Regions from separate parts of the Mesorhizobium sp. M0904 genome, predicted to be linked through region 1. Evidence: predicted binding sites of a transcription regulator. Region 1 holds the regulator's gene; each other region holds the start of a gene.
What was found. Region 1 encodes PhoB, which activates phosphate uptake and scavenging genes when phosphate is short. Its sites were predicted from a motif close to TGTCATNNANCTGTCAT; they were not measured.

Region 2: the regulator PhoB is predicted to act here: its motif matches at 1,692-1,708, upstream of phnC (phosphonate ABC transporter ATP-binding protein).
Region 3: the regulator PhoB is predicted to act here: its motif matches at 1,889-1,905, upstream of NKH80_RS11900 (esterase-like activity of phytase family protein).

The regions. Positions count from the first base shown of each region.
Region 1 covers NZ_JAMYOC010000012.1:145,348-149,465, forward strand. The annotation lists gene xylF (D-xylose ABC transporter substrate-binding protein) at 1-214, opposite strand, end outside; gene NKH80_RS14985 (ROK family protein) at 500-1,744, shown strand; gene phoB (phosphate regulon transcriptional regulator PhoB) at 1,754-2,443, opposite strand; gene phoU (phosphate signaling complex protein PhoU) at 2,460-3,167, opposite strand; gene pstB (phosphate ABC transporter ATP-binding protein PstB) at 3,200-4,003, opposite strand; gene pstA (phosphate ABC transporter permease PstA) at 4,000-4,118, opposite strand, start outside.
Region 2 covers NZ_JAMYOC010000019.1:81,266-85,383, reverse strand. The annotation lists gene phnD (phosphonate ABC transporter substrate-binding protein) at 1-673, opposite strand, end outside; gene phnC (phosphonate ABC transporter ATP-binding protein) at 762-1,610, opposite strand; gene NKH80_RS20515 (DapH/DapD/GlmU-related protein) at 1,831-2,448, opposite strand; gene phnL (phosphonate C-P lyase system protein PhnL) at 2,445-3,152, opposite strand; gene phnK (phosphonate C-P lyase system protein PhnK) at 3,155-3,931, opposite strand; gene NKH80_RS20500 (alpha-D-ribose 1-methylphosphonate 5-phosphate C-P-lyase PhnJ) at 3,928-4,118, opposite strand, start outside.
Region 3 covers NZ_JAMYOC010000009.1:129,374-133,491, forward strand. The annotation lists partial or broken gene NKH80_RS11895 (L,D-transpeptidase) at 1-175, shown strand, start outside; gene NKH80_RS11900 (esterase-like activity of phytase family protein) at 323-1,801, opposite strand; gene NKH80_RS11905 (LacI family DNA-binding transcriptional regulator) at 2,111-3,136, opposite strand; gene NKH80_RS11910 (Gfo/Idh/MocA family protein) at 3,331-4,118, shown strand, end outside.

The DNA.
Region 1 (4,118 bases):
GCTGCTTGCCGGGGTTGGACTGTGCGTCGGCGGAAATATACTTGTCGCCGGCGGCCTCGATGGCCGCCTTCATTGCGGCCTCGTCGGTCTTCCAGCGCTCTTCCTGGAAGTTCGACCAGGAAACGCCGATGACCTTGTCTTTCGCCTGCGCCACCGACGCCAGCGCCAGCGTCATGGCGACACCCGCCAGAATGGCGGTCGTGAATTTCTTCATCATATCCTCCCTGCGCCGCGTACGGCGTGACCAATTGGCTCAAAGACCAGCTTAGAAGCTCTAATTTTTTCGAGCCTCGAAAAAATACTGGCCCGATCTCCGGCTGCTGTCAACATCGATTCTGATGGATTTTGATCACTGTGCGAGTTTTTTCGAGCGTCGGAATAAACGATGACAGCGCCACCTGCATCTGACACTATTTGCCGCATCCGACACTATTTGTCGGACATTACCGACGGCTTCCGGTTCATGAGCGGCCGCGGCAACCGGGAGGAAAGCAAAACGATGTCGGTCGGAATCCGCCATGACGATTTGCGCCGGCGCAACCGGGCGATGGTGATCTCGGCGGTGCGCCGGGCCGGCCAGCCATCGCGTACGGAGATCGCAGCCACCACCGGCCTCAGTCATTCAACCATATCGGCGATCTCCTCCGACCTGATACGGGAAGGCATCCTCGCCGAGAGCAAGGCAAGTGAGCCCGTTTCGTTGAAACGCGGTCGTCCACAGGTCGGCCTCGCCCTCAACCCGGAAGCGGCGGCGGTGCTGACTGTGGTGTTGTCGCTGAATTTCCTGTCGGCCGCCATTATCGACTATGCGGGACAGGTGGTCGCCGAGGAACAGCGCCGGCCGGACACGCTGACCATGCCGCGCGACGAGCTGATCCGCGAATGCATGGCCATCGTCCGGCGCCGGCTTGAGGACCCAGACCTTGACGTCCGCAGTGTCGCCCGCATCGCCCTGGCGATTCAGGGCATTACCGACTCCCCTGCACGCGCCATGCTGTGGTCGCCGATCACGCCGCAGACCGACATCGCCTTTGCCGACATGCTGGAGGACGAATTCGGCATCCCGGCCACGGTGGAGAACGACTGCAATATGATGGCGGTGGCTTTGCGCTGGCGCAATCCGGATCGCTATCGCGACGACTTCATCGCCATCCTGCTTTCGCATGGCATCGGTATGGGGCTTGTGCTGAAGGGCGAACTGTTCACCGGGACGCATTCCTCGGGCGGCGAATTTGGCCACATGATCCATCGTCCGGGCGGAGCGCTCTGCCGTTGCGGGCGGCGCGGCTGCATCGAAGCCTATGCCGGCAACTATGCCATCTGGCGCAACGCCAGGCAGATGAGCGAAGACAGCGAACCGGTCGCCGACGTCAGCGACGCCGACATGCGCGCGCTGGCCGCCCGCGCGCGCGAGAAGGATGGGCCGGAACGCGAGGCCTACCGCAAGGCCGGCGAAGCGCTGGGTTTCGGTCTCGGCTCGCTGTTCGCGCTGATCGATCCGGCACCGGTCGCGATGGTCGGCGCCAGTGCCGCCGCCTTCGATCTGATCGAGCCGGCCTTGCGCAAGGCCATCGCCCAGACCGCCGGCGGCCAGCACTCCGGCTCGATCTCCTTCGATACCGAGCCGAACGAATTGCCGCTGATCCGCGAAGGCTGCGCGATGCGGGCGTTAAGCTTCGTCGACCAGGAGATTTTCGCGCCGGGCGCGCAAATGAGGCCCGGCGTCAGAAAGAACGTCGCCTGACCAGGCGGGTCAATCTTCCCGGATCGCGTAACCGGCACCGCGGATGGTGCGGATGACATCCGGCATGCGGCCGTTGTTGACGGCTTTGCGCAGCCGCCCGACATGCACGTCAACGGTGCGTTCGTCGATATAGATCGTCTCGCCCCAGACATTATCGAGCAACTGGCTACGCGAGAAGACGCGGCCCGGATGCCGCATCATGAACTCGAGCAACCGGAATTCGGTCGGCCCGAGCCGGATCTCGCTCTTCTTGCGATAAACCCTGTGCGATTCGCGATCGAGCACGATGTCGCCGACCTTCAGCACGCTGGACAGCACTTCCGGCTTGGCGCGGCGCAGCAGCGCCTTGACCCTGGCCATGAATTCCGGTGTCGAAAACGGTTTGACCAGATAGTCGTCGGCGCCGGTCGAAAGACCGCGCACCCGGTCGCTCTCCTCGCCGCGCGCGGTCAGCATAATGATCGGCAGCCGCTCGGTTTCAGGGCGCACCCGCAACCGGCGGCAGAGCTCGATGCCGGAAACCGCTGGTATCATCCAGTCGAGCACCAGAAGGTCGGGCACATTCTCCTGCAAACGGATCTCGGCTTCGTCGCCACGTGTCACCACCTCGACCTGGTAGCCTTCGGATTCGAGATTGTAGCGGAGCAGCACGCCCAACGGCTCCTCGTCCTCCACCACCATTATGCGTGGTGCGATCATCGGCTGGGCACCCCCATCATGTCACCGGCGCGGACATTGTCGTTTCGTCCTGCTTCGGACGATTGACGGGCAATTGCTCGCCGGTCAGCACATAATACGCATTCTCGGCGATGTTGGTGACATGGTCGCCGATCCGCTCGAGATTCTTGGCGCAGAACAGCAGATGCGTGCAAGCGGTGATGTTGCGCGGATCTTCCATCATGTAGGTCAACAGCTCGCGGAACACGGACGTGTATTTGACGTCGATACGCTCGTCGGCGGCGCGCAGCTTGGCCAACGCGGCCGCATCGCCTGCGGCATATTCCTCGATGACGCCCTGCACCTGGATGAGCACCAGCTGCGCCATCGCATCGATGGAATGCGATAGGTCGCGCGGCGTGACGCTGAGGCCGACCGCGCTCACACGCTTGGCGATGTTCTTGGCAAGGTCGCCGATGCGTTCGAGGTCGCCCGCCATGCGGATCGCTCCGACGACATGGCGCAGATCGTGAGCCATTGGCTGGCGCTTGGCGATCAGGGTGATGGCGCGATCGTCCAGTTCGCGTTGACGCGCATCCATGATGGCGTCGTCGGAGACGACGCGTTGCGCCAGCACGTTGTCGGAATTCAACAGGGCCTTGGTCGCCCCGCCGACCATCGAACCGGCGAGGTCGGCCATGTCGCGGATCAGCTTGCTGATCTGCTCGAGATCCTCGTCGAAAGAAGCGACTGTGTGTTCGCCCATGGTCCTGTCCTCATATGCATGATCGGAACGGCTCAGCCGAAGCGGCCAGTGATGTAGTCCTGCGTGCGCTTCTCGCGGGGCGACGTGAAGATCTTCTCGGTCCGGTCGAACTCGACCAGTTCACCCAGATACATGAAGGCGGTCTGGCGCGACACGCGCGCCGCTTGCTGCATGTTGTGGGTGACGATGACGATCGTGTAGTCGGCTTGCAACTCGTCGATCAGTTCCTCGATCTTGGCCGTCGACAGCGGGTCGAGGGCCGAAGCCGGTTCGTCGAGCAGGATGACTTCCGGCTTCACTGCCACGGTGCGGGCAATGCAGAGCCGCTGCTGCTGGCCGCCGGACAGGCTCAAGCCGCTGGCGTTTAGCTTGTCCTTGACCTCGCTCCACAGCGCGGCCCGCTTCAACGCTTGCTCGACGCGGCCGTCCATCTCGGACTTGCCGAGATTCTCGTAGAGCCTGACGCCGAAGGCGATGTTCTCATAGATCGACATCGGGAACGGCGTCGGCTTCTGGAATACCATGCCGATCTTTGTCCTGAGGAGGTTGAGATCCTGCGACCGGTCGAGAATGTTCTTGCCGTCAAGCAGCACCTGGCCCTCGGCGGTCTGTTTCGGGTAGAGCTCGTAGATGCGGTTGAAGACGCGCAGCAGCGTCGATTTCCCGCAACCCGAAGGGCCGATGAAGGCCGTGACGCTGCGCTCGGGCAGCGACAGGCTGATGTCCTTAAGCGCCTTGCTCTGGCCGTAGTAGAAGTTGAGGTTCTTGACCTCGATCTTCGTCTTCTTGGCGACCGTTTCGGTCATCGTCATGTCTGGGGACAACATCTGTGTCATCTGTCCTCTCTGCGTCCGGTAAGGCTGCGGGCGAGGATGCTCAAGCCCAGAACCGTCAGGGTGATTATGAGTGCGCCGGTCCACGCCAGTTGCTGCCATTCCTCGTAAGGGCTGA
Region 2 (4,118 bases), on a different contig from region 1:
TGGGGTCGACGGCGCCCTTGGCGACTTCCTTGTGGAAGGTGCCGGACGTGTAGCCGTTCTTGAAGTCGCCAATGCCCGAGGAGTCGTCAACCGCAACATCGACCTTGCCGTCGCGAACGGCGAGGAGGTTGTTCTCGTGGCCGCCATTGAACTGGGTCGAGGCGAAGAAGGTTTCGTTCGAGGCGCCGGTGTCCTTCGGAATCTGGGTCAGCGGGATCAGATAGCCGGAGGTCGAATCCGGGTCGGCATAGCCGAGCTTCTTCCCCTTTGCCGACTCGATGTCGGTGATGCCGGACGACTTCAGCGCCAGGCCGATCGAATAATAGCCGGTCGCGCCGTCGGTCTGCTGGGTGGTGAGGATCGGGGTCACGGCGTTCGGATCCTTGAGGTAGACGCTGGCATAGCCTGACGCGCCAAGCTCGGCGAAATCGAGGGTGCCGCCGAGCAGGCCCTGGATTACGCCGTCATAGTCGGCGGCCGGGAACAGCGAGACCTTCTCGAAGCCGAATTCGGACTTCAGGTGATCGGCGAGGCACTGAAAGTTGCGCAGCCGGTCCGCTTCATTTTCACCACCAAGGATGCCGATGCGGAATTCCTTGATATCCTGGGCGTGAGCGGCACTTGTTGCGATGGCGAGCAATGAAACCGCGCCAAAAACCATCTTCCTGAACATTATCTCTCTCCTGTTGGTTCCGGCTTCGCGCCGGAGCGTTCGAACTTTTGACGAGTGCCTTTGACGCGGGCGGGCGATCAGGCCGTTCTCAGTAGCCAGGGAACACGGGCTCGAGCGGTCCGGCGGATGCAGCGATTTTCTGTTTGACGGCGACACTGGTCGAAGTGATGGCCTCGGAGATTTCGCCGCCATTGCTGTCGGCGCCGTAGACCATGCGCACGGCCTCGCGGTTGAGGTCTTCGGGCGGGCCGTCGAAGACAACCTTGCCGGCAGCCATGCCGATGATACGGTTGCAATAGTTGCGGGCCGTATCAAGCGTATGCAGATTTGTGATGACGGTGATGCCTTCGCGCAAATTGATGTCCTGCAGCGAATCCATCACCACCTTGGCGTTGAGCGGATCGAGCGAGGCGATCGGCTCGTCCGCCAACAGCACCTTCGGCTGCTGCATCATGGCACGCGCAATAGCAACGCGCTGCTGCTGGCCGCCGGAAAGCGTGCCGGCGGGCTGCAGTACGGTGCGGGCGATGTCGAGACGCTCAAGGGCCGCAACAGCCTCGGCGCATTCACTGCGCGAGAACATGCCGAAGAGGTTGGACAGCGTCGAGCGGTGGTTGAGCCGGCCGAGCAGCACATTGGTCAGCACGTCCAGGCGCGGCACCAGATTGAACTGCTGGAAGATCATGGCGCAGTCGCGCTGCCATCGCCGGAGCGGCGAGCCGCGCAACCCGGAGACTTCGACGCCGTCGAACAGGATGGATCCCTGGCTGGGATCGACGAGGCGGTTGATCATGCGCAGAAGCGTCGATTTGCCGGCGCCGGAACGGCCGATGATGCCGACCATCTGACCGTGCGGGATCGCGATGTCGACATTGCTGACGGCGGTGTTCTTGCCGAACCGGCGGGTGACGCCGCGGATTTCGAGCGTAGCTGACATGGTGCAGGCTCCAGTCCAATCGCAATTGAAGGTCTGTTAACCCTCGCTAGCGCAGCCGCATGAACCTGCGGTGTCGGAACGATGTCAGTTTTGTTACTGCCCACAGCCTGGAGCGGCGCGGCCAATCCAGCACGAGAGGCTCGAATGGTGAATGGTGACAAGAAAGGCTTTCCTGAGCCTCGAAACCTGTCCGCTGCCCCCCTTCACCATTTCACGACCCTTAGCCGCCATACTTCTCCAGGAAAGCCTCCGCCGACAGTTCCCGAAAATCGTCGAGCGCGGCGCGCAGCCGGGCGTGGTCCCAATCCCACCAGGCGAGCGCCTGGTAGCGCTCCGCGGTGCGGCGGTCGAAGCGCTCGCGGATCGGTTTGGCCGGCACGCCGCCGACGATGGTGTAGGGCGCGACGTCCTTCGACACCACTGCGCCGGCGCCGACTGCCGCTCCATCGCCAACAGTAACACCGGGCAGGATGGTCGAGCCATGGCCGAGCCAGGTGTCGTGGCCGATGGTGACGCGTTTGGCGCGGCGCTGGGCGAAGAATTCGCTCTCGTGCTCGGCGTCGTCCCAATAGTCGGACGCGCGATAGGTGAAATGGTGCAGCGTCGGCCGCCAGGTCGGATGGTTGGTGGCGTTGATGCGCACATTGGCGGCGATGTTGGCGAATTTGCCGATCGTCGCGCACCAGACGCCGCAGTCCTGCATCATGTAGGAATAGTCGCCGAGCGTGCTTTCGGAAACCCGGCAGCGCTCGGCGATCTCGGTCCAGCGGCCAAGCGTCGAGTTCTCAACTTGCGCCGTCTCGTGGATCAGCGGTGCCTCCGACAGTTTCCTCGTCATGCGGCGATTTTTCCGGCGGCGAAGGCGGTCACGTCGATGATACGGTCGGCCACCGCCTCGCGCACGTCGTGGTCGTGGAAGATGCCGAGCAAGGCGACGCCCGAGGCCTTCTTGGCGGCGATCAGGGAAATCACCACGTCGCGGTTCCTTTCGTCGAGCGAGGCGGTCGGCTCGTCTAGCAGCAGGATCGGATGCTCGGTGATGAAGCCGCGCGCGATGTTGACGCGCTGCTGTTCTCCGCCGGAGAACGTCGCCGGCGGCAGCGCCCAGAGTTTTTCCGGCAGGTTCAGCTGCGCCAGCAAGGCACGTGCCTTGCCGCGCGCGACCTCACGCTCCTCGCCGCGCTCGACCAGCGGCTCGGCGACGACATCGAGCGCCGAGACACGCGGTACGGTGCGCAGGAACTGGCTGACATAGCCGATGGTAAGCCGGCGCACGGCAAGCACGGTGCGCGGGCTGGCCGAGGCGAGATCGATGAGCCCGCCCTCGTGCTGGACGATGATCTGGCCTTCGTCGGCGGCATAATTGCCGTAGAGCATCTTCAAGATCGAGCTCTTGCCGGCGCCGGACGGGCCGCCGAGCACGGAGCATTCGCCGGCCCTGATCGCGAACGAGACACCGGCGACCACCGGCAATTTGATGCCGTCGCGCAGATGCATGGTGAAGCTCTTGGCGACATCGGAGACGACGAGGGGGGTTGCCATAGTCACACCTGCAGAATGGAAGAAACGAGAAGCTGGGTGTAGGGCGCGCGCGGATCGTCGAGGACGCGGTCGGTGAGGCCGCTTTCGACGACGCGGCCGTCCTTCATCACCATCATGCGCTGCGACAACAGCCGCGCCACCGCGAGATCGTGGGTGACGACGATGGCCGCCAGGCCGAGGTCGGTGACCAGCCCGCGCAGCAGATCGAGCAGACGTGCCTGCACCGACACGTCGAGACCACCGGTCGGCTCGTCCATGAACACCAGCCGTGGGCCGGTAACGAGGTTGCGGGCGATCTGCAGGCGCTGGCGCATGCCGCCGGAAAAGGCGCGCGGCTCGTCGTCTATGCGGTCTTCGTCGATCTCGACGCGCGACAGCCAGTCGACCGCCGTGGCTCGGATTTTTCCGTAGTGGCGGTCGCCGACCGCCATCAGCCGCTCGCCGACATTGGCGCCGGCCGACACCGTCATGCGCAGACCATCGGCGGGGTTCTGGTGGACAAAGCCCCAGTCGGTGCGCATCAAAAAGCGGCGCTCGGCCTCGCTCATGCGGTAGAGCTCGCGGAATTGGCCATCGCGCATGCGGTAGCTGGCGGTGCCGGAGCTGGGCAGTAGCCTTGTCGACAGGCAGTTGAGCAAAGTCGTCTTGCCGGAACCGGATTCGCCGACGACAGCCAGCACTTCGCCCGGCCACAGATCGAAGGTGACGTTCTCGCAGCCGACGCGCGAGCCGTAGAATTTGGACAGCGCAGAGACGCGCAGCAGCGGTTCGTCGGTCATTGCGCCGGCTCCGTTTTTTCCAGGGCAAGAGGGGTTTCAGGCGCAAGGTGGCCGCGATGGCCTTGCTCGCGCCGCTTCTCGCAATGGTCGGTGTCGGAACAAACGAACATGTGGCCGCCATGGTCGTCGAGGATAACTTCGTCGAGATAGACGTTCTCGGCCGCGCACAGTGCGCAGGGCTGGTCGA
Region 3 (4,118 bases), on a different contig from region 1:
CTGTGTGCGCTTCATGAATCAGGACATTATCGACCTCTACAGCCGCGTCGACGGCGTCGCGCCGGTCTTCGTGCGCCCGAACCTGTCGGCCGCCGGGAAGATCGCCGCCGTGTCGGACAGGACGGCCGAGCCGATCGATGCGGGCGTGCCAAAGGACGCGGAGATGTTGAGGTAAGTGCCTTCGACGGATCATCAGTCTTAGGTTTTGCAAACCCACTAGAACACAATCCTTGTGCCGGCGAGCCGCAACTGAAGGGCCCGACCGTTCGATCGTGCCAGGCAGGCGGACGCGTTCGGCGCGTCCGCCTGCCTGGGGGTGTCGCTACTTCCCGGCTAGGCCTGGAAGCGTGACCTGATAGACCAGGAACATCGTGTCGACATCGGCGCCATCTTCGGCCTTGTAGGCCGCGCCGACCTGGAAGCCGTCCTGGGTGAGAAAGTCATTGTCGTTGGCGACGAACAGGAAATAGTCGTCGGGCCGTGTTGGATCGAGGACGCTCACCACCGACATCGCCTCCCACTTCTCCGAAAGGTTGTTGCGGTCATTGGGCGCGCCATTGTGCAGCCCGAAGTGGCCGAGCTCGGTCTTGTCGTTGATGTCGATGAACGGCGTCAGCTTGGCCGGCGTCACCGAGGGATCGAGCTCACCTTTGGGCGCAACCGGCTTGTCCTTGTCGAACTCGGTGCCGGCGATGTCGGTTGCCGCCGACACATCGACGACGCTGATCTCGCGATAGAGCGAGGTGTCGCCCTTCACCCCCTGGCCGTTGCCGCTGTCGCGCGCCAGCATCAGGAAGGTCTTGTCCGACAGAGCCACGATTTCGCTCTGCGCGGCAATCTTGGTCTTGCCCTTGGCATCGGTGAACACCGGCAGCGGCACAACATATTCATGCGCAAGCTTGAGTTGGGCCGGATCCGAGGCATCGTAGACCAGCGCGCGCGTGTTCTGGCGCGTCGAAGCGGAATCGCCGCCATCCTGTCTGGGGGCCGATTGCAGCACAGCGATCAGGAACTTCCCGTCCGGCGTCAGTGCCATGCCTTCGAGGCCCTGGTTGTTCTGACGGCCGGTTTCGGGATCCGTCGGATCTGGGTCTGCCGCGCCCGGTCCCGGATTGTTGGACGCGAAGTTCGGCGTTCCATGACGCATCGGGACAAGCGCCGCCGGCGACTGCGTTGCCGACATCAGACGCCCATCGGCGGAGAAGTGGTAGATGTTCGGACCATATTCGTCCGAGATGAACATGGTGCCGTCGGGCAGCCGCACGATCGCCTCGTTATCGAGCGCGAGCTTGCCGTTGGCTTCGGGCAGGATCGGCATGTCGTCGGTCGCGGCGCGCACGCCGTTGAGCGGATCGAGGCCGGTTGCGTCGGCGCCCTTGTCGTCGGTCAAAAGCATGGTGTCGGCAAGGGTTGCCTTGAGGCCCGACTGTTCCTGGCCGGCGGCTGGTGCCGCACCCGGTGCGATCTGGGCGAATTCGATGGCAATCGTGTTGATGCGCGGACGGTAATCGGTGGTGCCGACGACATTGTAGCCACGATCCGGCAGCAGCCACAGCGAGCCCTTATAGCCATCGGCGCCATGCGTCCAGCCGGCAGCGTCGATCGCCATGCCCGAGCCGGAGCCAAACGTCTCGCCGAACTTGTCCCTTTGGCTGGCCGGGATGCGACCGACACCGACCAGGCCCTTGTTGACGAAGCTGACGCCGCCGACGGTCGCTGCGTTTTCAGCCAAGGCCGGAGTCAAGGCGGTGAACATCGCCAGCGCGACCGCGAGGGACGCGTTTCGGTGCAGGTTTTTCATGGAAATCCTCTTTGTGACAAAACAGCCGAAGCGGGCGTCGCATCGACATGCCGCCAGCGCTTTCCGAAAAAGGTCTAGGACGCGAACATGATACTTGCGTGACAGAGGGCGCTTGTTCCTTCGTCCCTTGTGGGAGCAGGTGGATCGGCGCGCAGCGCCGAGACGGAAGAGGGGTGCTGGACGGAGTGCCTCGGTGCCGAGCTGGAGCACCCTCATCCGACCGAGCTGAGCCTGTCCTCTGGCTTGCCGAAGGCAAGACCCGTGGGCTCGGCCACCTTCTCCCCAAGGGGAGAAGGGAAGTGCCGCGATTCAATCGCTGTCGCGCGCGATCAGTTCCAGCGGCCAGACTTCACGGATGATGCGTGCGCCTTCGGCGCCGGCGTAAGCCGGAATCGATGCCAGCAGCATTTCGGCCAACCGCTCGCCCATCGGCTCCAGCGCCGGTCGGAAGCCGGTCAGCGCCGGCGAAAAATAGCGGCAAAGCGGCGTGTCGACGATGACGATCACCGCGACGTCGTGGCCGGGCCTGATGCCCGCCTCGGCCAAAGCCTTGCAGCCGCCAAGCGCCATCGCGTCGTTGTTGAAGATGATGGCCGTCGGCGGGTCCTTGGAGCGCATGACCTTCGGCGTCACGGCGTAGCCGCCGGCCTCGTTGATGAAGCCGTCGGCGATCAGTTCGGGGTCGAACTCGATGCCGTGCCGCCGCAACGCCTTGCGATAGCCGGCGAGGAACAGATAGCCGAAATTGAGGTCGAGCGACGGGCGGATGGCGGCGATGCGGCGGTGACCGCGCGCGACGAGACGATCGACCGCGTCAGCCCCGGCTTTTTCGAAATCGAGGTCGAGCGAGGGATAGGAATCGCCGCCGGAGCGGCTGCGGCCGAGCGTTGCGAACGGGAAACCGGCCTGGGTCAGATAGTCGATGCGCTCGTCCTCGCGCCGCGTCCAGGCCAGCACCACCGCATCGGCCCGCCGCGTCTCGACGACACGGCGCAGGCGCTCCTGCTGATAGTCGCCCGGCGCGCCCATCACTACGATCAGGTCGAGGCCGCTTTCGGCGAGCTTGGCCTGCAACCCGGTCAGGAACGGAATGAAGAACGGCTCGCCATATTCCTGGTCGCCCGGATGCGGCTGCAGCATGAAGGCGATCGAATGGGTAGCGCCGCGCCGCAGGCTGCGGCCGGACTGGTTCGGCGAATAATTCAGCTTCTTGGCCGCATCGAGCACGCGCTGGCGTGTGTCGGCATTGACGTCGGCGCGGCCGTTGAGCGCGCGCGACACCGTGCCGATGGAAATATTCAGGTGACGCGCAAGGTCGTGAATACTGGACGCCAAAGGACAGTTCTCCCCTTGCTTGGCTAGCACCGGCCGCTCTTCAGGCCAAGCCGGCATCACGTTTTTCGCTATCGGCCAATTGACATTCTACGCCATCGGGTGTGTTCTCGTAAACGTTTACGGAACAACGTTTGCGGCCCTGCCGTGAACGCCGTGACGATCGGTCTGGAGGGGCCGAGAGGGAGGAGTGCTGGATGATCAATGTCGTCCTGGTCGGCTGCGGCGCGATGAGCAAGGCCTGGCTCGATGCGGCCAAGCAGATCGACGGGCTCGCCATTGTCGGCCTGGTTGATCTCGACGCCGAAAGGGCGCGGGCAAGGGCGCGCGAATACGAGCTTTCCGGCGCCGTCATCGGAACCGAGCTCGACGCCCTGCTCGACCAGACCAGGCCCGACGCGGTATTCGACGTCGTGGTTCCCGCCGCCCGCCGCGAGGTCGCGCTTTCCGCCTTTGCCCACCATTGCCATCTCTTGACCGAAAAGCCGCTGGCCGACAGCCCGGACAATGCGCGTGCCATTGTCGAGGCGGCCCGCAGCGCCGGCCGCATCCATGCCGTCGTGCAGAACCGCCGCTATGTCGCCAACGTCAGGCGCATCCGGCGCTTTCTCGATTCCGGCGTTATTGGTGCTGCGACCAGCATCCACGCCGATTTCTTCGTTGCGCCGCATTTCGGCGGTTTTCGCGAAGAGATGCGCCATGTGCTGCTGCTCGACATGGCGATCCACACATTCGATGCGGCCCGCTACATGGTGGCCGGCGAACCGGCCGGCGTCTATTGCCAGGAGTGGGAGCCGGCCAATTCCTGGTATCGGCAAGGGTCGTCGGCAACCGCAAGCTTCGACCTCGGCGGCGGCAAGCTGTTCACCTATGCCGGCAGCTGGTGCGCGGCCGGCTTCCGTACCAGCTGGGACAGTACATGGCGGATCGTCGCCGAGCGCGGCAGCATTGTCTGGGACGGCGCGGACGGGTTGAAGGCGGAAGT